DNA from 4 places in the Ensifer sp. ENS11 genome. Region 2 is predicted to be linked to each of the others. Evidence: predicted binding sites of a transcription regulator. Region 2 holds the regulator's gene; each other region holds the start of a gene.
The links. The regulator LexA, encoded in region 2, represses DNA repair genes until DNA is damaged. The targets are predictions, from matches to a motif close to TGTTCNNNNTGTGTTCNG.
Positions count from the first base shown of each region.

Region 1: the regulator LexA is predicted to act here: its motif matches at 1,993-2,010, upstream of ruvC (crossover junction endodeoxyribonuclease RuvC).
Region 3: the regulator LexA is predicted to act here: its motif matches at 3,617-3,634, upstream of recA (recombinase RecA).
Region 4: the regulator LexA is predicted to act here: its motif matches at 2,279-2,296, upstream of IB264_RS01785 (DNA recombination protein RmuC).

Region 1 covers NZ_JACVAN010000011.1:175,858-183,130, reverse strand. The annotation lists gene ruvB (Holliday junction branch migration DNA helicase RuvB) at 1-659, opposite strand, end outside; gene ruvA (Holliday junction branch migration protein RuvA) at 747-1,364, opposite strand; gene ruvC (crossover junction endodeoxyribonuclease RuvC) at 1,437-1,949, opposite strand; gene IB264_RS21200 (LLM class flavin-dependent oxidoreductase) at 2,121-3,122, shown strand; gene IB264_RS21195 (HAD hydrolase-like protein) at 3,131-3,769, opposite strand; gene IB264_RS21190 (YebC/PmpR family DNA-binding transcriptional regulator) at 3,963-4,709, opposite strand; gene IB264_RS21185 (hypothetical protein) at 4,796-5,293, opposite strand; gene IB264_RS21180 (MBL fold metallo-hydrolase) at 5,310-6,146, opposite strand; gene IB264_RS21175 (efflux RND transporter permease subunit) at 6,442-7,273, opposite strand, start outside.
Region 2 covers NZ_JACVAN010000015.1:6,809-14,081, forward strand. The annotation lists gene IB264_RS23810 (D-alanyl-D-alanine carboxypeptidase family protein) at 1-1,070, opposite strand, end outside; gene IB264_RS23815 (septal ring lytic transglycosylase RlpA family protein) at 1,131-2,162, opposite strand; tRNA gene IB264_RS23820 (tRNA-Ser) at 2,439-2,528, shown strand; gene IB264_RS23825 (DUF4242 domain-containing protein) at 3,202-3,492, shown strand; gene IB264_RS23830 (hypothetical protein) at 3,601-3,813, shown strand; gene IB264_RS23835 (hypothetical protein) at 4,311-4,598, shown strand; gene IB264_RS23840 (hypothetical protein) at 4,657-4,896, opposite strand; gene lexA (transcriptional repressor LexA) at 5,077-5,793, shown strand; gene IB264_RS23850 (hypothetical protein) at 6,013-6,345, opposite strand; gene IB264_RS23855 (hypothetical protein) at 6,989-7,135, opposite strand.
Region 3 covers NZ_JACVAN010000004.1:318,516-325,788, forward strand. The annotation lists gene cckA (cell cycle histidine kinase CckA) at 1-1,470, shown strand, start outside; gene IB264_RS10755 (pseudouridine-5'-phosphate glycosidase) at 1,613-2,542, opposite strand; gene IB264_RS10760 (carbohydrate kinase family protein) at 2,574-3,521, opposite strand; gene recA (recombinase RecA) at 3,761-4,849, shown strand; gene alaS (alanine--tRNA ligase) at 5,079-7,273, shown strand, end outside.
Region 4 covers NZ_JACVAN010000001.1:353,732-361,004, forward strand. The annotation lists gene IB264_RS01780 (ribokinase) at 104-1,003, opposite strand; gene IB264_RS01785 (DNA recombination protein RmuC) at 1,056-2,246, opposite strand; gene def (peptide deformylase) at 2,398-2,922, shown strand; gene fmt (methionyl-tRNA formyltransferase) at 3,027-3,962, shown strand; gene truA (tRNA pseudouridine(38-40) synthase TruA) at 3,962-4,705, shown strand; gene IB264_RS01805 (hypothetical protein) at 4,744-5,340, opposite strand; gene dapE (succinyl-diaminopimelate desuccinylase) at 5,327-6,520, opposite strand; gene IB264_RS01815 (efflux RND transporter permease subunit) at 6,706-7,273, opposite strand, start outside.

The DNA.
Region 1 (7,273 bases), on a different contig from region 2:
ATCCGCGGCGTTCCCCGTGCGCGCCGCGCAATCTCGCGTGCGCCGTCGTCGGTCATGCCGAGCCCCATCAGCCGGGAGCCGCGGCGCACGATCGATTCCAGTTCCTCGACCGTATAGAAATTGAGCCGCACCGGAATACCGAAGCGGTCGCGCAGCGGCGTCGTCAGCAGGCCGAGACGGGTGGTTGCAGCGACCAGCGTGAACTTCGACAGATCGATCTTCACCGATCGCGCCGCCGGTCCCTCGCCGATGATCAGATCGAGCTGGAAGTCTTCCATCGCCGGATAGAGGATTTCCTCGACCGCCGGGTTGAGCCGGTGGATTTCGTCGATGAACAGAACGTCGCGCTCTTCGAGATTGGTCAGGAGCGCTGCCAGATCGCCCGCCTTGGCGATAACAGGCCCGGAGGTCGAGCGGAAGTTGACGCCCAGCTCCTTGGCCATGATCTGCGCCAGCGTCGTCTTGCCGAGACCGGGCGGCCCGACGAACAGCACGTGATCGAGCGCTTCGCCGCGGTTCTTCGCCGCTTCGATGAAGATCTTCAGGTTGGCGCGGGCTTCCGCCTGGCCGGTGAATTCGTCCAGAGACTGCGGACGCATCGTCGCATCGAGATCTTCGCCGCGCTTTTCCGGCGTTATCAGGCGTGCGGCTTCAGTCATCCATCCGTTCCAATCGATCGGGCATTCTTGCGCGTGGTGTTAAAGAGAATGCCCGTTTTGCATCGGCCGGCACGACAACGCAAGGAATCATCGCGCCAGCTCCTTGAGGCCAAGCCGGATCAGCTTGGCGCTGTCGGCGTCCTCGCCGCCGTTCTTCAGCGCCGCGGCAACCGCATTTGCAGCCTGGTCGCGGGAATAGCCGAGGTTGGTCAACGCCGACACCGCGTCTGAAACCGGCGCCGAGGCAACACCCTCGCCAAGCTCCTGCTTGAGGCCGATCGTGCCGGACATTTCGCCGGCAAACGCCGGTGCCTTGTTTTTCAGTTCGGTGACGATGCGCACCGCCACCTTCGGGCCGACACCCGGCGCGCGCGACACCGAGGTCTTGTCCTGTAGCGCAATCGCGTTTGCAAGCTCGCCCGGCGTCAGCGTCGACAAAAGAGCGAGCGCCACCTTGGAGCCCACCCCCTGGACGCTCTGCAACAGCCGGAACCACTCGCGCTCCAGCGCCGTCAGGAAGCCGAACAGCTTCAACTGGTCCTCGCGCACATAGGTCTCGATAAACAGCACCGCCGCCTCTCCCGCCGAACCGAGCTTCGACAATGTGCGCGCCGAACAATGGGCGACATAGCCGACGCCATGCACGTCGAGAACGACATGATCCTCGCCGATTTCGTCGATAGTACCCTTCAATTTGCCGATCATGTGGCGTCGTCTCTCATGGATGGATTGCGGGATGATCGGACCGACCATCGGAAATTAACGGCACCAGCGCAACTACCCCATCAGGGCCGCAAGCCGGCTGGTCACCGACAGGCGGTTGTGCGCGTGGCAAATGGCAATCGCGAGCGCGTCGGCAGCATCGTTGCCCTTGAACTCGGCCTTCGGCATCAGGACTTTCAGCATCATGTGGATTTGCTGCTTTTCACCGTGGCCGACACCGATGACGGCCTTCTTGACCGCGTTCGGCGCATATTCGGCAACCCTCAAGCCCGCGCGCGCCGGCACCAGCATGGCGATGCCGCGCGCCTGCCCGAGCTTCAGCGTCGCCGTTGCATCCTTGTTGACGAAGGTCTGCTCCACCGCGGCCTCGTCTGGCTGATAACTGTGCACGACTTCCGCCAGGCCATCATGCAGCTGGCAGAGCCGCGAAGCGAGATCCATGTCGCCATCGGATGTCACCGTGCCGGAGGCGACGAAACGCAGCGAATTGCCAAGCGTTTCGATGATGCCCCAGCCGGTACGGCGGAGGCCCGGATCGATGCCGATGATGCGAATCGTGGTTTGCATGAATTTCACCCTATGCTGCGTGTCCGGACGCTGCCAGCAAAAAGTGAACAAAACAAAAACATCCACATGAGGCAAGCGCGGCTGTCGGAAATCTCAAGCGCTACCCTTGGATTGAGGAATTTTGACCTTACATAGCCATTCAATCAATTTCGCTCAATAAAGGCCTGGCTCATGGCGACTTTCTCCGTCCTCGATCTCTCCCCGATCACCGAAGGCGGCAGTGTCGCCCAATCGCTCGAAAACTCGAGGCTCTTGGCGCAGGCGGCCGAAGAAAACGGCTACAAGCGCTTCTGGCTGGCCGAACATCACGGCATGAAGGGCATTGCCAGCGCGGCGACCTCGATCGTCATTTCCCACGTCGCCGCAGGAACGAAGACGATCCGCGTCGGCTCCGGCGGTATCATGCTACCGAACCATTCGCCGCTGGTGATTGCCGAGCAGTTCGGCACACTTGCCGCCCTCTATCCCGGCCGCATCGATCTCGGGCTCGGCCGCGCGCCGGGCACCGACATGCGCACCGCCCAGGCGCTTCGCCGCAATATGGAGGCGAGCGCCAACAACTTCCCCAATGACGTCGTCGAACTGCAGGCACTGCTCGGCCCCGTCGCCGAGGATCAGAAGATCATCGCGGTTCCGGGTTCCGACACCAATGTGCCGATCTGGCTGCTCGGATCGAGCCACTACAGCGCCCATCTCGCCGGCATGCTCGGTTTGCCCTTTGCCTTTGCCTCGCATTTCGCGCCCGACATGCTGCTGTCGGCGCTTGAGATCTATCGCGAGCGCTTCACGCCTTCGCAGACGCTCAACAAGCCGCACGTGATGGTCGGCGTCATGGGCGTGGCAGCTGCCACCGACGAGGAGGCGAACTACCTCTTCACGTCGATGCAGCAATCCTTCGTCGCCCTGCGGCGCAACGCCCGCGGCCGGTTCCCGGCGCCGGTGGCGTCCATGGATGGGCTATGGAGTTCGGATGAGAAGATCTTTGTCGATCACGCGATGTCCTATGCCATCGTCGGTGGACCGGAGACCATCCGCAGAAAGATCGAAACGTTCCTTGACCAAACGAAGGCGGACGAACTGATCATCTCGATGCCGATCTTCGACATGGATGCCCGGCTCAAGTCGCTTCGGCTTTTCGCCGAGGCGCAGCAGGAGCTTGCCAAGGCGGCCTGATCAGTTGGTCAGCCCCGCCCCGCGACCCGAAAGGCCGGCAGGATCTCGTCGATGCGATCGAAGAAACGATCCGGCCCGAGCGATTTCAGGAACGCCGGATCGGCGTAGCCCCAGCCGACGGCGCCCGCCGCAATGCGTACTTTGCGGGCTGCCTCGATGTCGCGAGCCTCGTCGCCGATCGCAAGCATCCGCGAAGGATCGATGCCGGCAAACTTGACGACCCTCTTGAAATGCTGCGCCTTGCCGAACAGTGTGGCGCCGCATTCGAACAGGTCGATAGCGCCAGCGGTCTCGCCCAGCGCCTTGCGAACGGCCGCTTCGCCATTCGAACTGACGACCGCGATGCCGATGCCAGCCGACTTCAGCGCCGTCAGCATGCCCGAAACGCCGGGGAAAAGCTGAATGGCCCGAGCCTGGGCGGCCATTTCCTGCCGCATGAAAGTGGCGATCTGCGGCAGTTTCCACATCGGTACGCCGAGATGCGCGATGATCTCGCGACTGCCCATGGCGCGCAGCCCCTTGAACTCCTCGACCGTGAGCTGGCGAAACCCAAAGCGCGCGGCGGCAAGGTTGCTCGCCGCCATGAACAGCTCCGCCGTATCGGCGAGTGTACCGTCGAAGTCGAAGATCGCGAACTCATACGTCATCAGTCACATCCCATCGGTGACGCCCAAAGAAAAACCCGTGCCCTTTAGGACACGGGTAGATCAAGACGTCTACAGCGCAGTGCGTCCGATTGGACGCGCAAAGGTCGCTGTAGCACTTTGAATTGCTGCATGTTTTTGTCCCTAAATCGGATGGGACTTAAGGAGACATGCAGTAGGCCTGAAAAAATCCGGATCAGGCCGAAAGCTTCGCCATGACCTCATCGGACACTTCGAAGTTCGAATAGACGTTCTGCACGTCGTCGTCGTCTTCAAGAATGTCGATGAGCTTCATCAGCGACTGCGCCTTCTCCTCGTCAACAGGCACGGTGTTCTGGGCTTTCCAGATCGCATTGACGGTTTCGGCTTCGCCGAGCGTGTCTTCCAGAGCCTTGGAGACTTCGCCGATCGCTTCGAAGCCGCAGATGATCGTGTGGCCGTCCTCGTCGGTGGTCACGTCGTCGGCACCGGCTTCGATCGCCGCTTCCATCACCTTGTCGGCGTCGCCGACCGAAAGCTTGTAGGTGATCTCGCCGACACGGTCGAAGGAGAAGGAAACCGAACCGGTTTCACCAAGCGCGCCACCGGCCTTGGTGAAGGTCGAGCGGACGTTGGAGGCGGTACGGTTGCGGTTGTCGGTCAACGCCTCGACGATAACAGCGACGCCGCCCGGGCCATAACCTTCGTAACGGACTTCTTCGTAGTTCTCCGCGTCGCCGCCGGAGGCCTTCTTGATCGCACGTTCGATGTTGTCCTTCGGCATCGATTGCGCCTTGGCGTTCTGGATCGCCAGACGCAGGCGCGCGTTCATCGACGGATCGGGCATGCCGGTCTTCGCCGCAACCGTGATTTCGCGCGCGAGCTTGGAAAACATTTTCGAGCGCACCGCATCCTGACGGCCCTTGCGGTGCATGATGTTCTTGAACTGTGAATGGCCAGCCATGGCACCCTCTGCATGCATGAATTTGAATGGAATGGGGCGCCTTATAGTTTTATTGCCGCTTTCCGTCCAGCAGGGGGCGTTTCTTTTCAGTTGGCGGAGATGCGCCCGCGACTGAGAACGAAGGCATGGCCGTCCTCGCGGCGGCAGGAAAGGCCCGTTCGTTCCGAGATGCAGGAAAAGGGCCCGCCCTGCCATGTCGCCCTATATTCGAGGATCGGCCCGGCCGAACAGCAGCTCGGATCTCCGACCTCGCGATTGATCGTTGCCGCGCCGGCCCGTCCGAGCGTTGCCCTGACGTAACGCGGCGCGATGATATCGCAGGCGAGCTCCGGCCCGCCGTCGGCAGGCTGATAGGTCGGCGTGCCGCCCGGGGGTGTGTAGATGCAGCCGATATTGCCCGATGGCATCACGAACTCTTCCTGCTCGGCAACGGGCGCGACAGTCGCCTGGGGAACAGCTTGCGGGTGCTGGGTGTCGGGAGGCGGCATGCGCGGCGCAGGCGCGCCTCCAGCCAGAGCCGCCGTTACCAAAACCATTGTTGAAAAGGACAGAAACGCAACGACGCCGGCTGCAAACGATCTCATTGGGCAATCCCGATGTTCAGACGCCCTGGAGGATATAAATCAGCGGTTTGCTTGGCAAGGAACGCAGCGAGACTTTGACGCTCGCTCCGGTCGCGAAGCTCTTGTCGAAATCGTCGCCGAACATGTCGAGGAAGGCGTCGATCGGGGGACCGCGCCGATGCATCGGCAGGATAAGCGCCGCGCGCAGCCGCGAAACGACGCGGCTCATGCTTTCGGCCCCCATCGTCAGCCCGCCATCGACCGGCACCATCAGCACATCGAGCCTGCCGATCTGCCGGTAGTGGCTGTCATCGAGCTCGTGGTGCAGATGGCCGAGATGGCCGATGCACAGACCCGCCACCTCGAAGATGAAGATGGAATTGCCATCATGCTCCATCGTCACGGCGCCGGAGCGGATGTCCGTGGTGACATTGCGGATATAGGCATCGCCGACGACGAGGTCGTGCCGCGCCGGCTCGCCGTCTTCACCCCAACCATGCAGCACCGTGCGGATCGCCGGATCCGGCGTCAATGTGTAGTGGCTGGAATGCGCCTTGTTCATCGTCACCACGGTCGGCGGCGCCGACGGACGGAACCAGCCATTATAGTCCGTGGCGATCGACACGCCGCCCGGCGTCTCGATCAGAAAGGTCGAGTGGCCGAGATAGCTGATCGTCACTTCACCAGCGGCCGTCTGCCCCTTCGTTGCGGCGGCCGGTGTAAAACTGGCGAACGCGGTCTGAGGCAACGCCTCGGCGATCGCCTGGCATTGGCTCACTTGTGCGGGCGCTGCCTGTGCATGCGCGGCCGACGGCCAGAAGGCATGCAGAAGCCAGATGGCGGCAAAAGTGTAGGCAAGGTAGCGGAGCATCATCCATCACCTTTCACACCGCGCACGCATGACCTGTGCTCAAGCCCATTCGGCTTGGGTACAGGTCATGCGGCCGTTTGAGAGTATCGGCAGCGAACACGTCAATTCGAGAAACGCTGCCGTCACGGGCGAAAGGAGGATTGTGCAAGCGCGCCGTAACGTCCAGCGACAAAGCTGCGTCAAGCACTCACGTTTGCGTCATTGTGCTGGCATTGCGAACAGCGTCGCGCGTCCTGTTCACAGCGAAACGCCCCGGCGCTGCCACCGGGGCGTTGGATCACAAGCAACAGCGCTCGTGTTACTCGGCCGGCGTCGCCATCGGCTCGGTCGCCGCAACCGGCTTGCGCCGGCGGAACGAACGCAGCGTAACGTAGAAGACCGGCGTCAGGAACAGGCCAAGGAAGGTCACGCCGAGCATGCCGGAGAACACCGCCGTTCCGAGCGACTGGCGCATTTCGGCACCGGGTCCCGTGGCGATCATCAGCGGCACGACGCCGAGGATGAAGGCGAAGGCAGTCATCAGGATCGGCCGCAGACGCAACTGGCTGGCCTCGACCGCCGCTTCGATCGGTGTTTTCCCCTCATCCTCGCCCTGGCGGGCGAACTCGACAATCAGGATCGCGTTCTTCGCCGCAAGCCCGATCAGCACGATCAACCCGATCTGGGTCAGCACGTTGTTGTCGAGCCCCCGTAGGAAAACGCCGATGAGTGCCGAGAGCACACCGAGCGGCACGATCAGGATGATCGCCAGCGGCAGGACCCAGCTTTCATACTGCGCTGCCAGCGCCAGGAACACAAAGACGACCGACAGCGCGAAGATGAAGACCGCGGTGTTGCCCGTCTGGCGCTCCTGGAAGGCGAGTTCCGTCCACTCGAACGATGTGCCTTGTGGCAGCATCTGGGCCGCAAGCACCTCCATCTTGTCGAGGCTCGTGCCGGTCGAGACACCCGGCGCCGGGTTGCCCTGCAACGGTACCGAGACATACATATTGTATCGCTGCACCAGGGCGGGACCCGCAGTGTCGCGAATCTCGACCAGCGTGCCCATGGGCACCAGTGCGCCGGTGGCAGAGCGGACCTTCAGCGCCAGGATGTCGTCGCGCTCCAGACGGTACTGCTGGTCGGCCTGT
Region 2 (7,273 bases):
ACCTCGCGTAGCAGCTTTTCGCCGTTCCACAGTCGGACGACACCGACCTCGGCGCCGGCTTCCACGGGAGCGCGCAACGGCCATTTGTAGACGACACGGGCCGTCAGGCGTTCCGGGTTGTTGACCGGCAGCAGCACATCAACCGGCCCACCAGCGACAAGCGCGACATGGGAGGCCGCACCGCCGTAGATACTGGCCTCGCCGATCGCCTCGCCATCAGCAAAAATTCGCCGCTTTTCGAACGCCGTCATCGCCCAGTCAAGCACCTTGCGGCTTTCCTCCGTACGCTCCTTATCGGTATCGAGCCCGCCCATCGCGAGATAGACACGCCGGTCGCCACGCTGCATCGATGCGGCCAGCGAAAAACCGTAGCCTTCGGCAAAACCCGTGGCGACACCATCGACCCCGAGTTTGGCCGCGATCAACGGGTTCTTGTTGCGCTGAAGGATCTTGTTCCACTCGAACTCAGGCTGGGCGTAGAGCCGATAGAGATCGGGGTGCGCCTCGTGCAGATGACGGGTCAGCGTCACCAGTTCGGTCATAGTGATCCGGTTCTGGGGATCCGGCAGACCTGTGGCGTTACCGAACGTGGCGATAGGCATGCCGAGTTCGCGAGCGCGGGCCGTCATCTTTTCGGCAAAGGCGGTTTCGCTACCGGCCATCCCCTCTCCGAGGATGATGCAGGCATCATTGGCAAGCTGAACGGCCACCCCTTGCAACAGATCGGCCACGCGAATGCGCGACTTCAGCGCAGCAAACATCGTCGAAGTGCCGGATGGGGCGCCGCCCGTGCGCCACGCGTGTTCGGAAACGTCGAAGGCCGTTTCGGCCGAAAGCTCACCCTTGGCGATGGCCTCGGCCACCACTTCCATCGTCATCAACTTGGCAAGAGAGGCGGGCGGAACCGGTTCGTTCTCGGCGCGGGAAAACAGAACGGTGCCGGTTTCGGCATCCACCAGCAGGATCTGCTTTGCCTTGGTGTCAAACGCCACCGGCGGCGTCTGAGCCGCTGCCGCACTCGCGAGCAACGCCGCAAGGCCGAACGTGACCGTAAGCATCATCAAGCGCATGGGAAACTCCGGTTTCCCATTGGGCATAGCAGCGTCATCAGAATGGTACAACGCCCCAGGTTACCTGAGCGAACCGGTTCTGCCTTGGCGCTTCGCATGGGCAACGATGGATTCAGGCGTAAGCGGATTGGTCTCGACCATGATCGCTTCAAACGGCGATTCCGCATCGCTTACCCGCACTTCCACATAGGCGGCCGCATAGGCCATGTTGCCGTCAGGCATCGGAATGTATTCCGGTCGCTCGCGCGGGATCGGCCCGATTTCCGGAAGCATGACGAACTCGCTCAGCGACGGCGGTGCTGCAAATTGCGGGACAGGTGCAGCCAACGCCGTTACCGTACCGGCGGTATCAAGGGACGATTTCGGCGGAATGACCAGCGTTCCCAACTGGTTGCGCATCGGCTCATTCGAGGCGACCATCACGCCGGTTGCGATCTGGCCCTCCGGCATGACGCCCGGACTGCGGTCGCCCTTCGTGACATAGGACGCCATGAGATAGGGCATGTCGTTGCCTTCAAGCGGTGCGCGGCCGACATATTGCACCCGAACCTTGGCACTGCCCTTCTGCTTGATATCGAGCAAATCGGCTGTCTTCGACGAAACGTCGATGATGCGGCCATATTCATAGGGACCGCGATCGTTCACACGAACGATGACGGAAGTGCCGTTTTCGGTGTTGGTGACACGCGCATAGCTCGGCAGCGGAAAGGTCGGATGCGCGGCGGACAGATGAAGCTTGTCGTAGACTTCGCCATTGGCCGTCAGGCGACCATGAAAGGCCGAGCCGTACCAGGACGCGACACCGGTCTTGTTGTAACCGAAATCTTCCTTCGGCTGGTACCACTTGCCCTTGACCTGATAGGCTTTGCCGACCTGAAAGCGGCCGCCGCCCTTCGGAATATTCTTGCCGGTAGCGACACGGGGGCTCGCCTTCACGCCATAAACGGACTCAGCAAAGTATTCTTTGCTTCTCGACTTGCTCTTCTTGATACTGGACGTCGATCCGCAAGCCGCAAGCGTTGCGCAAAGCACAGGGACCGCCGCAAGGCGCAGTCCCTTGATCAGATATGCCGCATTTTTACTGGATGTCATCTGTCCCACAACATCATTCGAATAAGCCGTACTCGAAACCTTCCACTCGTGCCCCCAGCGGAAATCTCGGCGTCCCGAAACGGAACAGTCGATTAATCATGACAGCAACAAGGCAAAATTGCGAACCGACGAATGGCTGACGGCTCGAAATCTCCAGTTATGGTTTACGAATGGTTACCCGGACAAAATGGGCAGCGGATGCGCCAAGAAAATCTTTCCGCCCACGCATGTTAAATCTTGCAAAGCAGCAAGGCTTCGCGCAATAACGCCCTGCCCGGAGGAGTGGCCGAGCGGTTTAAGGCACCGGTCTTGAAAACCGGCGTGCGTGAAAGCGCACCGTGGGTTCGAATCCCACCTCCTCCGCCATGGCTGTCTCATTTTTCGCCACCCATTATTGCGCTCGGTCGCCAAGTGAATGCTTTGGCGGCGAACGCATACAAGTTTTGCGAGTATTCCCCGATCATAGCCGCAGCATTGACGGCGCTTGCAAGGCGGTGGCTCGACCCGCTTGCCATCCCAGATAATTTGAGGGAAAGTCTGATTCCGGCCCATCGAGCCCTGGGCGATCTCCCAGAACTAGAGAAAACCATGCCTCTTAAATATTTGACGACAGCCGCTTTTCTCGCGCTTCTTGCGCTTGCCGGATGCGCAAGCACCGGCGGCAGCAACACGACCTATGCGCAGTGGCAAGGTCCAACACCTGTACCCGATCCGTCTGCGGCGAGTCCCGGCGGTTTCCGGCTCAGCTACTAACTTGCGCTAGTATACGCGTGTCGGACGGAGCGCATCGCGCGCTCCCATCCCCGGCCGCGCGATTTCAGTCGCATAGAGCTATTGGCCGCGAGATATTGTGATCGCGGGGCGATACAGGCGCCCATCGTTTGATCGGACGCCAGTCCCGGTGGAGCCCCTTCCGCTGCTTGATCCTATACTTCCAGGGAAATCGTCGTGAATCGCCGCATCACCGGTGGAAAGTATTGACTTCAATTATATTAGATATTCTTGATATTCAGTCCTCCAACAACCGAGGAACTGAACGATGCCCACCTACATCATTGAACGCGACGTCCCAGGGGCCGACAAGCTCAACCAGGACGACCTTTGCGCATTATCGGCAAAATCCAATGCTGTCGTCGCCGATCTTGGCGTACCATATACATGGATCACCAGTTATGTCGCCGGCGACAAGATTTACTGCGTCCACGAGGCATCAAGCGCCGACGTCATTCGCGAACATTCGGAACGCGCCGGATTTCCGGCGAACAAGATAACCGAAGTTGCTGCCGTCATAGGGCCTGCGACAGCATCCCAGGGGCGCAACGGTAAGTGACCGAAGCGACGTTATCATCGCAGTGCCCGGACACCGGGCACGAATGCGCGACGCAACGCCGGCAAAACAGTGATCCACCGGCACCGTCATTGACTTACGGCGGTATCAATGCAGGCTGGTTTGCCGGCATTCGGCGCCCATGCAGGGTTCCCCGGCACACCTTCCAAGGAGACGATCATGGCAAAAGGTCAAGTGCGAAGTAACCGCGAGGTTAGAAAGCCAAAGAAGGACAAGACTGTCAAAGCCGCCGTTGTGACGGAAGGCTCACAGGTGAAGCTGGCCGGCAGCAGTTTCTCCCTGGGCAAGAAAGACAAGAAGTAAGACGGTCGGCTTTAACCTCTCGAACTAACGACACGAGAGAGATATCCGTCAGTGGCCAGTCGAACTGGGGTGCGCAACGTCTCCGCGACATCCCGGCGCGACTGGTCGAGCACCCGCGGTCAGATGCCGGTTTCGTAGCGCGTTTGAACGTCGTATGTATTTGGCTGGAGATGCGAAGATCGCTACAGGCGGATGCCGCTGGCCACTCGCACTCCATTACGGCGTCCAACATCATCGGAAGCATTTGCGGCGGGTATTGTTGATCAGCTGCCAGCGCCACGCTTTGAGGCGGGCGCCGGAAAATCGAAAACGCCAACGCACCTCACGCCAATCTTTGTGCCTTCATTGCCACAGCTTGAGCACCAGTGCTCGCCTTTCGCAAAGAACTGTTGAACACGGCACAGTGCCCGGCATGCTTGCTGGACTTCGGAACGAAAGCACGGTTCACATCGTTAACCAAACCATCGCCGCCACCTCTGATCTAGTGGACGTTCACCGTGCTTGCAGCCTTGCTTATCGCCTCGATTATCGCATCGCCTAACATCGCCCTCAGCGCTGCCACGGTCGACGACCTGCAAGCCGACTTCGAAACGGCCGTGCCCTGCCAGCAGATAGACGGCCGGAACGTTTGGAAGGGAACGATCGCCTACTACATCCAGTCCTTCGTCTATCAAGGCGACACGCCGGTCGCGACCGAAGCGGCCGACGCTGTGCTGCCGGAGGACAACTCCGCGGAAACCGTCAAGGAATTCGAGGACGCCTGCTCCGCGACGCAGCCGGCCTGATTCAGGCCTCCTCTAGCAGATCGCCCATCGATATTTCTGCTGATCCCTTGATGGCAGGCTATTTCCACTGCGTCCCATCGGCCGCGGCGCAACCGTGCGGCGGGTGTCCGTTGCCAAATGTCAGCTTCAGCCGGTCACAACCCCATTGATTGAGCGGCCCGGGCATCGCCGCATTCAACGCGATACCAACTTCGTCAAACGGGCTCTGCTTGTTATCCACGTATTGATACCAGCGAAACCCAAGGATCGCGGTCGCGGCGACAACGATGGTCAGCAAGATTTGAATCAGCTTCGTCATTAAACCCTCATTCCATAAACGGAAGGAGGCATATCAGCCTCGCGCGGCGCGTGCAGCGACGAGTTGGTCAATCTGCGCTTGATTGAACCAACATTCACAGAATTTTAGGCACTTGCGGAACACATATGGAACAGATAGTGTCTGTTCTTGATTTGTTTCACGCCTCTGGAGCGACTTGCCATGCTGACCCGCAAGCAACAGGAATTGCTTCTTTTCATCCATGAACGAATGAAGGAGTCCGGTGTACCGCCGTCCTTCGATGAGATGAAGGATGCACTCGACCTGGCATCCAAGTCGGGCATTCACCGGCTGATCACAGCGCTCGAGGAACGCGGCTTCATACGCCGGCTTCCCAACCGCGCCCGAGCGCTCGAAGTCATCAAACTGCCGGAAGCCTATGCTGCGAGCGCGCAGCCCCGTCGCGGGTTTTCGCCGAGCGTCATCGAGGGTAGCCTTGGCAAACCGCCCGCCCCTGCCCCCGCGGCGAAAACGCTGCCGGTTGCCGACAACAGCTCCGTGTCGGTTCCAGTGATGGGCCGCATTGCCGCCGGCGTGCCGATCTCGGCGATACAGAACAACACCCACGACATTACCGTGCCGCTCGATATGATCGGCAGCGGCGAGCACTACGCCCTTGAAGTGAAGGGTGATTCGATGATCGAGGCCGGCATTTTCGATGGCGATACGGTGATCATCCGCAATGCCACCACGGCCAATCCCGGCGATATCATCGTGGCACTAGTCGATGACGAGGAAGCAACGTTGAAACGCTTCCGGCGCAAGGGCGCTTCAATTGCTCTAGAGGCCGCCAACCCGGCCTATGAGACGCGCATCTTCGGGCCTGACCGGGTCAAGATTCAGGGCAAGCTCGTCGGCTTGATCCGCCGCTACCACTAAGCCCGTCTCACGCCAGCGCAATTCGAGGAAAAGTGCGGAGCGGTTTTCCGCCAGGAAATGCGTAAAAACAAATAGATAGAGCGCCTAGTGACTCCGTTTAAACCGGAAACGCTCTAGCCGCCTTCATGCCGGCCAGCCGCTCTCTTACTTCAACGTCTCGCCACATAGGGTAGCGAGACGGAGATTTTCGGATCGAGTGTTTTTCACGCTCGACGGATTTTACTCGTGAATCGAGTACTCGCCCAACTCGCAGAGATCCTGCTTGTCTTCAGTCGTGTCGAGACCGGAACCTTCTTCGAATTCAAAGCGCATGTCGTATTTGCAGACATCACGTCCGTCGGCGATGGTAATTTCCATGCTTTCGCCCGGATTAAGCACCTGCCGCCCGAAGACGTCGTCTTCCCACTGATCAACACCGACCGGCGATGTGTAGAAGTTCGTCAAAACGGCATTCGTCTTGTTCTTAAGCTGAAAGACGAGATCCTCAGCGCTTGCGGTGGCCGTCGTTACGGCAAGAATGGCAAGAGCAGTCAGGGCGATCTTATATTTCATTTTATGTCTTTTCCTCCATTGTTGGCTTTGTTTGACACTACCTATACGGGTCGCGCTGTTGGGATATTCATTCCCAGTTCTGTCTAGAGACAATATTTTCAGCACTGACAATAGTGACCGAATCACCATTTCGGGGCGCGTCCTCGCAAGGCCATGTCGTTGGCGACTGCGGACGTTCGCAAACTGGCGGGCAAGCGCAGCCCGGTCGAATTGCGCTTTGAAAACAGTGGTTGGCTGCGATGCGGGCAGCCTCGCTGCGCGTGTTGGACGCGCCGCATTGGCCCATGTTCCTTGCCCCCCGAAAACCGTACCTGCGTGCCGGCAGCATGTCCTTTGCGCAGGCACGCACAGCGTTTCACTTTCGACAATCGGGCTGCTATTGACGGAGAACCGCTTTAGCCAATCGCGCAGGCGCTGGGTGACTTGTTGCTTTCATCGTGCGAGGGGCTGAATCACGCGCTCGCCCGCCCTATCTACGTCACACTTTCGTTGACGCTCGCAACGAGCACGCGGCCGCTTACGCCACCGATGGCCGGTATTTCGACCGCCTTCGGATCTGCGTTCGCCTTGAACCTCGCGTGGGGCGTCGACCGCCAGCGGCATTCGCCGCTGCCAAACCTGTTGAGCGTGTGGCCGATGGCGCTCAATTCTCCTGAACGGAAACCCCGTCCTGGCCAATCTTGATCTCTACGCCGGTCGGTTTTGTTTCCTCGCGGTAGACATAGGCGCCGAGACCAATGACGGCGACGGCGAGCATGGCAATGATCAGATAGAGCCCATTACGGTTCATTCAGCAATTCCTCGCTTGGGTACGGTATGGGTAACTAGGTTCGTACCCAAGAAAGGCAACGGTGCGACGCGGACTGTTCGCTCCTCGCGCGGATGATGCAGGACGGATGCGAACGGCCGTAGGCTTTTTCTCCGCACG
Region 3 (7,273 bases), on a different contig from region 2:
TCCCAGGACGATGTCGAGCGTGGCGCGCTGATCGAAACGGTGGTGCATCCGACGGAAAAGGGCCGTCTGCATGAGGCGCTTGCCGCCGCCAAGGATCGCCAGGGCGATATCGCGCCGATCGACGCCTTGCACCCGGCCGATGGCGAGCGGCATTTCCGCTTCTATATCAATGCCGTCATCGACCAGAGCGATCAGGCTCCGGAAGAGGCAGCGATCATCTACGCGCTGGAGATTACCGAGCAGAAGGCGCTCGAAAACCAGATGGCGCAGACGCAGAAGATGAATGCGGTCGGCACGCTTGCGGGCGGCATCGCGCACGATTTCAACAACGTGCTGACGGCGATCCTGCTGTCCTCCGACCACCTGCTTTTGTCGGCGCGACCGGCCGATGCGAGCTTTGCCGATCTGATGGAGATCAAGCGCAACGCCAATCGTGCGGCGGTGCTCGTCAGGCAGTTGCTCGCCTTCTCGCGCAAGCAGACCATGCGGCCGACAGTGCTGAGCATGACCGACGTGATCGGCGACCTGCGCATGCTCGTCGATCGCATGACCGGGACCAACGTCAAGGTCGAAGTCGACTACGGGCGCGATCTCTGGCCGGTGCGCACGGATCTCGGCCAGTTCGAGCAGGTGCTGCTCAACCTTGCCGTCAATGCGCGCGATGCCATGCCGTCAGGCGGCATCATCACGCTTCGCACGCGCAATCTGCCGGCAACGGAAATCGCGGCCATTGGCCGGCGCGAACTGCCGGAGGAAGATTTCGTCATGGTGGAGGTTTCCGACCAGGGAACCGGTATTCCGCCAGAAATTCTCGACAAGATCTTCGAGCCCTTCTTCACCACCAAGGAAGTCGGCAAGGGCACGGGCCTTGGTCTTTCGATGGTCTACGGCATCGTCAAGCAATCCGGCGGCTACATCTATCCGGAATCCGAAGTCGGCAAGGGAACCACCTTCCGCATCCTGCTGCCGCGCCATATCGACATTCCGGAAGCCGCGGGTGAACCGACGCAGGGCGCATCCAATGGGGCGGTGACGCTGCCGCCGGCTGAAGCTGTCGCCAAGCCAGTCGCCAAGACCGAGGAACCGACCGATCTCACCGGTGATTCAGCCGTCGTCCTCCTGGTAGAGGACGAAGAAGCGGTCCGCCGCGGCGGCAAGCGCATGCTCGAGACCCGCGGCTATACCGTGCACGAGGCAGGCTCTGGCGTCGAAGCACTCGAGATCATGGAGGAGCTCGATGGCGCCGTCGATATCGTCGTTTCGGACGTGGTGATGCCGGAAATGGACGGGCCGACACTCTTGACGGAGCTGCGCAAGAAGTACCCGGACCTGAAGTTCATCTTCGTCTCGGGTTACGCGGAAGATGCCTTCGCCCGCAATCTTCCTGCCGACGCCAAATTCGGCTTCCTTCCGAAACCGTTCTCGCTGAAGCAACTGGCCGTGGCCGTGCGCGAGATGCTGGACTCCTGAGGCGTGCGCGAAACTGCGCAGTGCATTGAGCGAATCTGAGAAATCGCGGCGCGCATTTCGGCGCTCGCCAAGAATTGCAGTCCAACAAAAAGCCCGACGCTTTCGCGCCGGGCTTTTCTCTTATGATCTTAATGTCAGTCGACTACTTCGCGGTCAGCGCCACAGCGATTTCGCCGGCGAGGCGGGCATTGTTCTCGACCAGCGCTATGTTGGTTTCGAGGCTGCGGCCCTCGGTCATGTGGAAGAGGTTGTCGAGCAGGTACGGGGTGACCTCCTTGCCGGAAATCTCATCGCGTTCGGCGTTGTCGAGCGCGCGGCCGATGTAGATTTCCATCTCCTCGCGCGCGATCTCGCTTTCGGCCGGAACCGGGTTCGCGATCAGCATGCCGCCATCGACGCCGAGCAGTTCGCGCATGTTCTGGAAGTTGGCGATTGCCGCTGGGCTGTTGAGCATCAGCGGGCTCTTGAGGCCCGAATCGCGCGACCAGAAGGCCGGGAACACGTCGCTGTCATAGGTCACAACAGGCACGCCGCGGGTTTCGAGGACCTCGAGCGTCTTCGGAATGTCGAGGATGGCTTTCGCGCCGGCGCAAACGACGATGACGGCCGTGCGTGCCAGTTCGTCGAGGTCGGCGGAGATGTCGAAGCTCAGCTCGGCGCCGCGGTGCACGCCGCCGATGCCGCCGGTCGCAAAGACGCGGATGCCGGCGCGGGCAGCGGCGATCATGGTGGCGGCAACGGTCGTCGCGCCGGTGCGGCGCTCGGCGATGGCAAAGGCGAGATCGGCGCGCGATACCTTCATCGCGCCTTCGGTCTTGGCCAGCTCTTCCAGCTTCGCATCGTCAAGGCCGATATGCAGAACGCCGTGAATGACGGCGATCGTCGCCGGAACGGCACCCTGGTCGCGGATGATCGCTTCGACGCTGCGGGCCATGTTGAGGTTGCCCGGATAGGGCATGCCATGGGTGATGATCGTCGATTCCAGTGCCACGATCGGCGCGCCGCGTGCCTTGGCGGCTGCAACCTCGTCGGAATATTCCATCGGCAGGAAGGGGGAAGCGGGTTTGGTCATGGTTTTTCCTTGGGAGTTCGGCTGGCGGCGTTCATGCCAGCATTTGAGGTGCCGGCACAAGGGCCAGTGCCTGTTCGAGGTTGGCCTGCGACATTTGTTCCGAGGCGGCCAAGGGAGAGCGAAGCGTAATGCCGGCGGCGGCAATGCCGCGCCGCAGGCATTCCGACAGATCATGGCCGGCAAGACGGGCGGTGAGGAAGCCTGATGCCAGGGCATCGCCGGCGCCGGTAACATCGGCGAGCTCCGGCAGGGCCGGCGGCGTCGCGACGCAGACGGTTTCGCGATCGAAGGCGACGACCGCTCTGCCGCCTCGGGTAACGACGCCGCCATTGAGCCCGGCGGCGCGCAAAAGCGGCGGCCAACCCTCAGCATCCGCCGCATCCTTGCCGGTGAGCGCCCGCGCCTCGGCCTCGTTCATGAACAGGAAGCTGAGCCTGACCAGGCTCGGCTGGAATCGGATCACCTTTGCCGGCGATACGGCGATACCGGCGACAATGCGCCCATCCGTCGACGCCGCCGCTACGAGGGCGGCGATGGTTTCTTCGGGCAGGTTCGCATCGGTCAGCACCAGCCGGCTGTCGGCGATGGCATCGCGCAATGCGCGCCGCTGCAACTGGCGCGGCGAGAACATCCGGTAGAGATCCATGTCGGCAAGGGCGATCACCAGGTTGCCGTCATTTTCAATGATCGCAGTGTAGCTCGGCGTCTGGCGGTCGAGAAAGGTGAGGGGATTGTCGATGACGCCGGCAGCCGCTGCGGCCGCCGTCACGATGTCGCCAGCAGCGTCACCACCGCGCGTGCTGATCATCCGGACGCTATGACCCAGTCGTGCCAGGTTGCGCGCAGCGTTGAAGCCGCCGCCACCTGCCTCTTCGAACCAGGTGCCGGGGTTGCTCGAACCGGGTGCGGTCGTGCCCGAGATGCGGCCGCGCCGATCGATATGAGCGCCGCCGAAGACGGCGATTTCGCCTTCCTTCATGAATGTTCCTCTGCTGTCTATCGGCCGAATCGGATCGGGAGGGTTCATCGTCTCAGGGTGCGCCTGGCGCTGCCAAAAAAATTACGCAGCAAAGCGTGAACATGAATCGAACACAATCCGAATAATTCCTATTTTTCAATGTCTTGTCCTGCTCTTGCAAAAACGGAACAAAACATGTACAAAAACTCGTGCGGCGGCTTCATTGCCTCGGTAGCTTCAATAACCTAAAGGTGGACCAAATGGCACAAAACTCTTTGCGGCTCGTAGAGGACAAATCGGTGGATAAAAGCAAGGCACTTGAAGCGGCACTTTCCCAGATCGAACGGTCGTTCGGCAAGGGATCGATCATGAAGCTCGGTGGGAAGGACAGCATCATCGAGATCGAGACGGTTTCGACCGGCTCTCTCAGCCTGGACATCGCACTCGGCATTGGTGGCTTGCCGAAGGGCCGCATCGTCGAAATCTATGGTCCGGAAAGCTCGGGCAAGACGACGCTGGCGCTGCAGACCATCGCAGAAGCACAGAAGAAGGGCGGCATCTGCGCCTTCGTCGACGCCGAACACGCACTCGACCCGGTTTATGCGCGCAAGCTGGGCGTCGATCTCGAAAACCTGCTGATCTCGCAGCCCGATACCGGCGAACAGGCGCTCGAAATCACCGATACGCTGGTACGCTCCGGGGCGATCGACGTTCTCGTCATCGACTCCGTCGCAGCGCTCGTGCCGCGCGCCGAAATCGAAGGCGAAATGGGCGACAGCCTGCCGGGCATGCAGGCCCGTCTGATGAGCCAGGCGCTGCGCAAGTTGACCGCCTCGATCTCGAAGTCGAACTGCATGGTGGTCTTCATCAACCAGATCCGCATGAAGATCGGCGTCATGTTCGGTTCGCCGGAAACGACGACGGGCGGCAATGCGCTGAAGTTCTACGCCTCCGTTCGCCTCGACATCCGCCGTATCGGTTCCGTCAAGGAGCGCGAAGAAGTCGTCGGCAACCAGACGCGCGTCAAGGTCGTCAAGAACAAGATGGCGCCTCCCTTCAAGCAGGTCGAATTCGACATCATGTATGGCGAAGGCGTCTCGAAGACCGGCGAACTCGTCGATCTCGGCGTCAAGGCTGGTATCGTCGAGAAGTCCGGTGCCTGGTTCTCCTATAACAGCCAGCGCCTCGGCCAGGGTCGCGAGAACGCCAAGTCGTTCCTCAGGGACAATCCGGACCTGTCGCGCGAGATCGAGACGGCTCTGCGTCAGAACGCCGGCCTGATCGCCGACCGGTTCCTCGAGAATGGTGGTCCGGAACCCGACGACGGCGACGACGCTGCCGAAGCATAAGCAGCGAGCCGAGCTTCAAGCTTTCAAAACCGGTCGCCTTCATCGGCGGCCGGTTTTTTGCTGCCGTCTGGACAGCATGATACGCGAACGATAAAAGCCTGTGGTTCCGGCGACCGAGGGCGTTGGAGGGCGCAGCCGTCAGCGATGGCCGCGGGGTCGAAGGATAACGGCGAGTGGCGCGGCAGATGCCGGGGCCTGGGCCTGAATTGGTGCACAGATAGGACGCAAGATGAGCGGCGTGAATGAAATCCGGTCGACGTTTCTCGACTATTTCCGCAGGAATGGTCATGAGGTGGTGTCGTCGAGCCCGTTGGTACCGCGCAACGACCCGACGCTGATGTTCACCAATGCCGGCATGGTCCAGTTCAAGAACGTCTTCACCGGGCTTGAGCAGCGTCCCTATTCGACGGCCGTGACGGCGCAGAAATGCGTGCGCGCCGGCGGCAAGCACAACGACCTCGACAATGTCGGCTACACCGCGCGCCACCACACCTTCTTCGAGATGCTCGGCAATTTCTCCTTTGGCGATTACTTCAAGGAAAACGCTATCGAGCTTGCCTGGAACCTGATCACCAGGGAATATGGCCTCGACGCCAAGCGCCTGCTGGTCACGGTCTATCACACCGACGACGAAGCCTTTGGCCTTTGGAAAAAGATCGCCGGCCTTTCCGACGACCGCATCATCCGCATCCCGACCAGCGACAATTTCTGGGCCATGGGCGATACCGGCCCTTGCGGTCCTTGCTCGGAAATCTTTTACGACCACGGCGACAAGATCTGGGGCGGGCCTCCTGGTTCTGCCGATGAGGACGGCGACCGCTTCATCGAGATCTGGAACCTCGTCTTCATGCAGTACGAGCAGATCACCAAGGAAGAGCGCGTCAACCTGCCGCGTCCGTCGATCGACACCGGCATGGGCCTCGAGCGCCTGGCAGCCGTGCTGCAGGGCCAGCACGACAACTACGAAATCGATCTCTTCCGCGCATTGATTGCCGCGTCTGAAGAAGCAACCGGCGTCAAGGCCGAAGGCGACCAGCGCGCCAGCCATCGCGTCATTGCCGACCACCTGCGTTCGTCCGCCTTCCTGATCGCCGATGGCGTGCTGCCGTCGAACGAGGGCCGTGGTTATGTGCTGCGCCGTATCATGCGCCGCGCCATGCGCCACGCGCAGCTGCTCGGTGCCCGCGATCCCTTGATGTGGAAGCTGCTGCCGGCGCTCGTCGGCCAGATGGGCCGCGCCTATCCGGAACTGATGCGCGCCGAGGCGCTGATCTCGGAGACGCTGAAGCTCGAGGAAACCCGCTTCCGCAAGACGCTGGAGCGTGGCTTGAACCTCTTGTCCGAAGCCTCGGCCGACCTTTCCGAAGGCGATCAGTTCAATGGCGAAACCGCCTTCAAGCTCTACGATACCTACGGCTTCCCCCTCGACCTGACCCAGGATGCGCTGCGCGCCAAGGGCATCAGCGTCGACACCGACGCCTTTACGACCGCCATGGAGCGGCAGAAGGCCGAAGCCCGCGCCAATTGGGCAGGCTCCGGCGAAGCGGCAACCGAAACCATCTGGTTCGAGCTGCGCGAAAAGCACGGCGCGACCGAGTTCCTCGGTTACGATACGGAAGTTGCCGAAGGCGTCGTCCAGGCGATCTTGCGCGATGGCGCTGTCGCTCAGTCGGCCACCAAGGGTGAAACCGTCCAGATCGTCCTCAACCAGACGCCGTTCTACGGCGAATCGGGTGGACAGATGGGCGATACGGGGACGATCACCACCGACGGCGGCAAGCTTGTTGTGACCGACACGCAGAAGCGCGGCGAGGGCCTGTTCGTTCATTTCGGCGTCGTTGCCGAAGGCACGATCAAGACCGGCGACGCGGCCCAGCTCGAAGTCGATCATGCCCGCCGTTCGCGCCTTCGCGCCAACCATTCGGCCACCCATCTGCTGCATGAGGCGCTTCGCGAGGTGCTCGGCACCCATGTGGCGCAGAAGGGCTCGCTGGTTGCGCCCGAGCGCCTGCGCTTCGACGTATCGCATCCGAAGCCGATGACGGCCGAGGAGCTGAAGATCGTCGAGGAGATGGCAAACGAGATCATCGTTCAGAATACGCCGGTCACCACGCGCCTGATGAGCGTCGACGATGCGATTGCCGAAGGCGCCATGGCGCTCTTTGGCGAGAAATACGGTGACGAAGTGCGGGTCGTGTCCATGGGGCAGGGCATTCACGGCTCCAAGGCCAACCGTGCCTATTCGGTCGAACTCTGCGGCGGCACCCACGTTTCGGCAACCGGCGACATCGGTCTGGTGCGCGTCGTTTCCGAAAGTGCCGTTGGCGCCGGCGTGCGCCGCGTCGAGGCGCTGACGGGCGAGGCAGCCCGTGCCTATCTCAACGAGCAGGACGAGCGGGTGAAGACGCTTGCCAACACGCTCAA
Region 4 (7,273 bases), on a different contig from region 2:
GGAAAAGTGTGCAGCTATTTGCGATAACGACATCGGCAAAAGCGAGAGCTTTGAAGTGCGGCAATCGAACGATCGCAACGCACTTCAAGATCGGATCAGGCCCTTAGATGCGCGGCTCGACTTCCGAGGCAAGCGGGATCGAGGGCTGGGCGCCGCGCTTCAGGCAGGCGAGTGAACCCGCCACCGCGGCGCGTCGGAGCGCGTCGGGAAATGCGAGCTTCTCGTCGAGGCTTGCAGCCAGGTAACCGCAGAACGTATCGCCGGCACCGACGGTATCGACCGGGTCGATCTTTAGGCCGCGGGCGCGATGGACCTCGCCTTCGTGCACGGCGATGACGCCTTCCGCGCCCAGCGTGACGATGACTGTGTGGCCGGTTTCGGCGTGCAGCTTTCTCATTGCCTCTTCGCGTTCGTGACCTTCGATCCCGGTCTTGCCGGCCAAAAGTTCGAACTCCGTCTCGTTGGCGATGACGATATCGGCCAGCCGGCCGAGGCGGGCCGCTTCCGGGGTCAGGGGCGCGATATTGATGACGGAGCGAATGCCCTTGCGCCGGGCTTCCGAGAGCGCCTTTTCCACCGACGCTGCCGGTATCTCCAGCTGCAGCATCAGGGTGTCGCCGGCGTTCAGGCCACCAACGGCGGCAACTGCATCGGCTTCGTTGACCGTTGCGTTGGCGCTGGCAACGACGACAATGACATTCTCGCCTTCACCGCCGACGAGGATATGGGCCGTGCCCGTCGGCTCCTCGACGGTTTTGGTCAAGGACAGGTCGGCGCCGGCCTCCCGCAGCAATTCGAGCGCGCCGTCGGCAAAGCTGTCCGAGCCGACGGCGCCGGCCATGTGAACGATGGCGCCGGCACGCCGTGCGGCCAGCGCCTGATTGGCGCCCTTGCCACCGGCGGCAGTCGAAAAGCCCGAGCCGGCAACGGTTTCGCCCGGCTTCGGCAGACGCGCGGTCGTGGCGATCAGGTCCATATTGATGGACCCAAAAACAGTGATCATGTGAAGATGTCCCGTCGAATTGCTGATTTTGGCCGGAGAGTGCCCGAGACCGTCAGTCCTCGTCAACCACCCTGAGGCGCAATTGCCCGACGCGATTGTCGACGGCATGGCGCGGTTCTTCCGGTCGTGCCGCACCTTCCGCCTCAAGTTCCAGCGCTTCGATCTTGGCGCCGCGGCGGGAAAGCTTGCCCGAGGAGATGAGGATCTCTTCGACATCCTTCTGGCTCATGGCGAAGTGACCCTGCAGCTTGCGGACCCGTTCGTCGAGGCGCGTCAAGTCCTCCATCAGCCGCCCCACTTCCCCCTGGATGAGATGCGCCTGCTCGCGCATGCGGGCGTCACGGAGGATCGACTGGATCACCTGGATCGACAGGAGCAGCAGCGACGGCGAGACGATGACGATCCGCTGGCGATGCGCCTTCTGGACGATCGCTTCGAAATGCTCGTGGATTTCAGCGAAGATCGATTCCGAGGGAACGAAGAGGAAAGCCGTCTCCTGCGTCTCGCCGGGGATCAGGTACTTGCTGGCGATATCGCGGACATGCACCTCCATGTCGCGGCGGAACAGTTGCACCATCTGTTGCCGGCGCTCAGGCGTTGCAGCGTCCCGCATGCCGTTCCAGGCCTCCAGCGGAAACTTCGCGTCAATCACCAGCGGCGGTTGGTCGTTCGGCATGCGGATGGTGCAGTCCGGCCGGGCGCCGTTGGAAAGCGTCGTCTGGAAGGCAAAGGCGCCCATCGGCAGGCCGTCGGCGACGATCGTTTCCATACGCGACTGGCCGAAGGCGCCGCGTGTCTGCTTGTTCGAAAGGATGGCCTGCAGCCCGGCCATGTCCTTGGCCAGCGACTGGATGTTGTTCTGGGCGGTGTCGATCACTGCCAGGCGCTCCTGCAATCGCCGCAGGTTTTCGTGCGTCGCCTTGGTCTGCTCGCTGATCGAGGCGCCGATCCGGTGCGTCATGCCATCGATCCGCTGGCTCAGCGTCTGGTTCAGTTCCGCCTGGCGGCTGCCGAACACGTCGGCCATTGCCGCGATGCGGCCCTGCATTTCCGTCTGCGCTGCCAGCAGCATGGCCATCTGCTCGTGACGCTCGTCGTCGCCCGCCCGCCGCCGCCGCGAAACGGTCATCAGCACGAAGCCAATCGCCAGCACGGCCAGAACCATGCAGAGATGGGCGACAGTGACCGGCACGGTGCCGATGAGAAAAACAGGCTGGTCAAACGAAATTGGCGCAGGTTCCATGCGGCAAGCCTAACAGATTCTTTTTTGAAGACCAGATCAAAACGAGAACATTTACCCGGCGCGGTTAACGGGAGACGACATTGCCGCGATGCCCGTAGCGTGCGCGCCAATTTTCTTGCACCCGGATGGAAAGATCGGTTATGGGAGCGATATGACGATCAAGCCGCTTATCATCCTTCCCGATCCTGTTCTGCGTCAGGTCTCGACCCCGATCGAAACCATCGATGCCGACATCCGTCGCCTGGCCGACGATATGCTCGAGACGATGTATGACGCCCCGGGTATCGGGCTCGCCGCCATCCAGATCGGCGTGGCGAAACGCATGCTGGTTCTCGACGTCTCCAAGGAAGGCGACGAGAAGACCCCGCACGTTTTCATCAATCCCGAAATCGTCGCTTCGTCCGACGCGTTCTCGGTCTATGAAGAAGGCTGCCTCTCCATTCCGGATTATTATGCCGAGGTGGAGCGTCCGGCGGAGGTCACCGTCAAGCACCTCGACCGTGACGGCAAGGAACAGATCGTCAAGGCCGACGGCCTGCTGGCGACCTGCCTGCAGCATGAGATCGATCACTTGAACGGCGTGCTGTTCATTGACCACATCTCCAAGCTCAAGCGGGACATGGTGATCCGCAGGTTCACCAAGGCTGCAAAGACCCGCGGCGCCAAGGCGATCTGATCCCGAGGAAAGCGCCCGCAGGGCGCTTTGTCGTTGAGGGGCTTGATTTGAGGCGCGTAAACCCGTTTGAAGGGGCCTGATTTCAAACGGTCGGAGTATCCGCCTTGTCGCTTCGCATCATCTTCATGGGAACGCCGGAATTTTCCGTACCGACGCTTGCCGCACTCGCAGGGGCAGGTCACGAGATCGTTGCCGTCTATACCCAGCCGCCGCGGCCCGGCGGACGGCGCGGGCTCGACCTGCAGAAGTCGCCGGTGCACCAGGCGGCCGAGCTGCTCGGCGTTCCCGTGCTCACGCCCGTCAACTTCAAGGACGAAGCCGATCGCCAGACCTTCCGTGATTTCAATGCTGACGTTGCCGTTGTCGTCGCCTATGGCCTGCTGTTGCCGGAAGCGATCCTGACCGGAACGCGGCTCGGCTGCTATAATGGCCATGCCTCGCTCTTGCCGCGCTGGCGTGGTGCGGCTCCCATCCAGCGTGCCATCATGGCCGGCGACCATGAGACCGGCATGATGGTGATGAAGATGGACAAGGGGTTGGACACAGGCCCGGTCGCGCTCACCAAGGCGGTGCAGATCGGCGAGACGATGACGGCGGGCGAGCTGCATGACCGGCTGATGCAGGTCGGCGCTAACCTGATGAAGGAAGCGATCGGCAAGCTTGAGGCCGATGACCTGCCACTGACCGAGCAGGCGGGCGAGGGCGTCGTCTACGCCGCCAAGATCAGCAAGGCCGAGACTCGCATCGATTTTGCGAGGACCGCGCGCGAAGTGCACGACCATATTCGCGGCCTGTCGCCTTTTCCCGGCGCCTGGTTTGAGCTCGAGATCGCCGGCAAGCCGGAGCGCATCAAGGTTTTGAACTCCGAGCGCGTGACGGCGGCAGGAACCGCCGGAACGGTGCTCGACGACACTCTCACCATTGCCTGCAGCGACGGTGCCGTGCGGCCGACGCGGCTGCAGCGGGCAGGCGGCAAGGCTCTCAGTGTTGCCGATTTCCTGCGCGGTACGCCCATCGCCGCCGGCACGAGGGTCGGCTGATGCCGCGCTTTCGACTGATCGTCGAATATGACGGCTCCAACTATGTCGGCTGGCAGCGCCAGGACAACGGCGCTTCCGTCCAGGGCGCGATCGAAAAAGCGATCCTGTCCTTGACCGGCGAAACCGTCTCGATCCGCGGTGCCGGGCGGACCGATTCCGGCGTTCATGCCGTCGGGCAGGTGGCGCATGCGGACCTGACGCGCGAGTGGAAACCTCACACGCTGCGCAATGCGCTGAACGCGCATCTGGGCATGGCCGGCGAGGGCGTCTCGATCCTCGACGCCCAGGAAGTCACAGACGCCTTCGACGCACGGTTTTCGGCGCTGCGCCGGCATTATCTCTACCGCATCATCTGCCGTCCGTCGCGGCTGGCGCTGGAGGCGAAGCGTGCCTGGTGGGTGACGAAGCCGCTCGATCACGAGGCGATGCATGAAGGCGCGCAACGGCTCGTCGGCCACCACGACTTCACCACCTTCCGCTCCGTCCATTGCCAGGCGACAAGCCCGATGCGCACGCTCGACCGGCTGGATGTCTCTCGCACCGGCAATCTGATCGAAATTCGCGCCACGGCGCAGAGCTTCCTGCACAATCAGATCCGTTCCTTCGCCGGCTCGCTGAAGCTGGTTGGCGAAGGCAAATGGACGCCGGACGAGCTGCAGGCGGCACTCGAAGCGCGCGACCGCAAGGCCTGCGGTCCGGTGGCGCCGCCCGACGGGCTTTATTTCATGCAGGTCGATTACTGAGGAAGGTAACGTCGCGCGCAGATGGCGCGTGACGTCTGTCAGGTCGGGATAAGGCCGAAGAACTGCTGCAGCAATTCGCCCATCATCATCGACGGCAGCAGGAAAAGCGCCGTCAGCGCCGTGGCCAGCAAGGTCTGGTTTCCGGTAATGATGCGCAGCAGCCGGAAGAGTATGCCGATGCTGACGAAGAGCAGCACCAGCCAGATCAGGCTCGTCAGCCCTTCGCTGCCGGGAATGACGAGGCGGATCGCCGCCGGCACCGCCATCGCATAGGACAGCGGCACGGAAAGCCAGTTGGTGGTGACGACGATCGGCACCACGGCGGCGGCAAAGCCGAGTGGGCGCGCCAGGACGAAGACCAGCACCAGCGGCAGCAGCCAGCTGGCGAGATCGACAACCAGAAGCTTGAAGACGAAGCCGAAGCCGACAGTGGTTCCTGTTGGCATTGCAGAGAGATAATAAAGCCGCCAGGATGCCCAGGTGACGGCAATGGCCGGCAGGCACCAGAGCATCGCTGTAAACGAACGCCACAATCCGCTCTCGCTGAAATCGAGCCAGCGGAAGCCTTCGCCATTGCCCTGGATCAGCAGCCAGAGGCCCTTGATATAGGAAAGAACCTCCTCAAGCAGCGGCATGGCCGAACCAGCTGAAGATGAAGGTTTCGTAGATTTCCGTCAGCGTTTCGAGATCGGCGACGGCGACACGCTCGTCCACCATATGCATGGTCTGGCCGACAAGCCCGAATTCGACGACGGGGCAATAGTCCTTGATGAACCGCGCATCCGAGGTGCCGCCGGTGGTCGAAAGTTTCGGCTGCTGGCCGGTGACCGCTTCGATAGCGCCTGACAGCGAATCGATCAGCGCATTGTTGCGCGTCAGGAAAACGTGGCTCGGCCGTTCGTTCCAGGTGATCTCGTAACGGACCGGGTCGCGGCCTGCCCGCAGAGCGCCGTCCGTTGCCGCGCGGTCGAGGCGGGCGATGATCTCCGCCATCAGGCTCTCGGCGGTCCAGGTGTCGTTGAAGCGGATATTGAAGGCAGCAGCCGCCTTCGCAGGGATGACGTTGACGGCGCCATTGCCGACGTCGATGGTCGTCACTTCCAGGTTCGACGGCTGGAAGTTTTCCGTGCCGTTGTCGAAGGGCGGGTCCATCAGTGCCTGGGTCAGTTGCAGGATGCCGCGCACCGGATTGTCCGCCAGGTGCGGATAGGCCGCGTGGCCCTGGACGCCGTTGACGGTGATCCGGCCGGAAAGCGAGCCACGGCGGCCGATCTTGATCATGTCGCCGAGACGGTCTGGATTGGTCGGTTCGCCGACAAGGCAGGCGTCCCAACGCTCGCCCTTGGCGGCAGCCCAGCCGAGAAGTTTCGTCGTGCCGTTGATCGCAGGGCCTTCCTCGTCGCCGGTGATGAGGAACGAAACCGAGCCCTTGGGGACCCCATGCTTTTCGATGTGGCGGGCGACGGCTGCGACGAAGCAGGCAATGCCGCCCTTCATGTCGACCGCGCCGCGGCCATACATTTCGCCGCCGGCGATATCGGCGGAAAACGGACCGTGGGTCCACGCGCCGTCGTCGCCGACCGGCACCACGTCGGTATGGCCGGCAAACATCAGATGCGGGCCGTCGCTGCCGAGCCGGGCATAGAGGTTCTCGATATCGGGCGTACCCGCGTCTTTGGCCGTGACCCGGTCGACGGCAAAGCCGAGCGGCTTGAGCATGGCTTCAAGCGCTGAGTGCGCGCCGCCTTCGGCAGGGGTAACGGAGGGGCAACGGATGAGGGTGGCGAGATTGGCGATCGGATCGGTCGAGGTCATGTAGCGATATGCCGTCTGCGTGGCGCTGGGGCCAATGGGATTGAGGATGCTGGTTTATCCGATCGTTGCGCGGCTGTCACGCAGGATGGGTGTGCAGCCGACGGCTGAGGCTATCCGTCTGTCTTCAACGTAAACGGGCCGGATCAGATCCGGCCCGCTCAAAGCGCATATGCGGCAAGATTACCTCATTCTCCGGGCGCGAGATGAGGTGCTTCGATATGCGCTCCGGCGTGCTTCAGAGGCCGCTCGCCCGAGAGCTTGCGGATCAGCACGTAGAACACCGGCGTCATGAAGATGCCGAAGGCGGTGACGCCGATCATGCCGGAAAAGACCGCGACCCCCATGGCCGAGCGCATTTCGGCGCCGGCGCCGGTGGAGATCACCAGGGGCACGACACCCATGATGAAGGCCATCGAGGTCATCAGGATCGGCCGCAGGCGCAGCCGGCTCGCTTCGATCGCCGCCTGGACGGCGGTGCTGCCTGATAGTTCCAGTTCGCGGGCGAACTCGACGATCAGGATCGCGTTCTTGGCGGAAAGCCCGACAAGCACGATCAGGCCGATCTGCGTGAAGACGTTGTTGTCGCCTCCGGTCAGCCAGACGCCGGCAAGGGCGGCCATGATGCCCATCGGCACGATCAGGATAATCGCGATCGGCAGGGTCAGGCTTTCATACTGGGCGGCCAGCACGAGATAGACCAAGAGCAGCGCCAGCGGGAAGACGAGCATGCCCGAATTGCCGGCAAGAATCTGC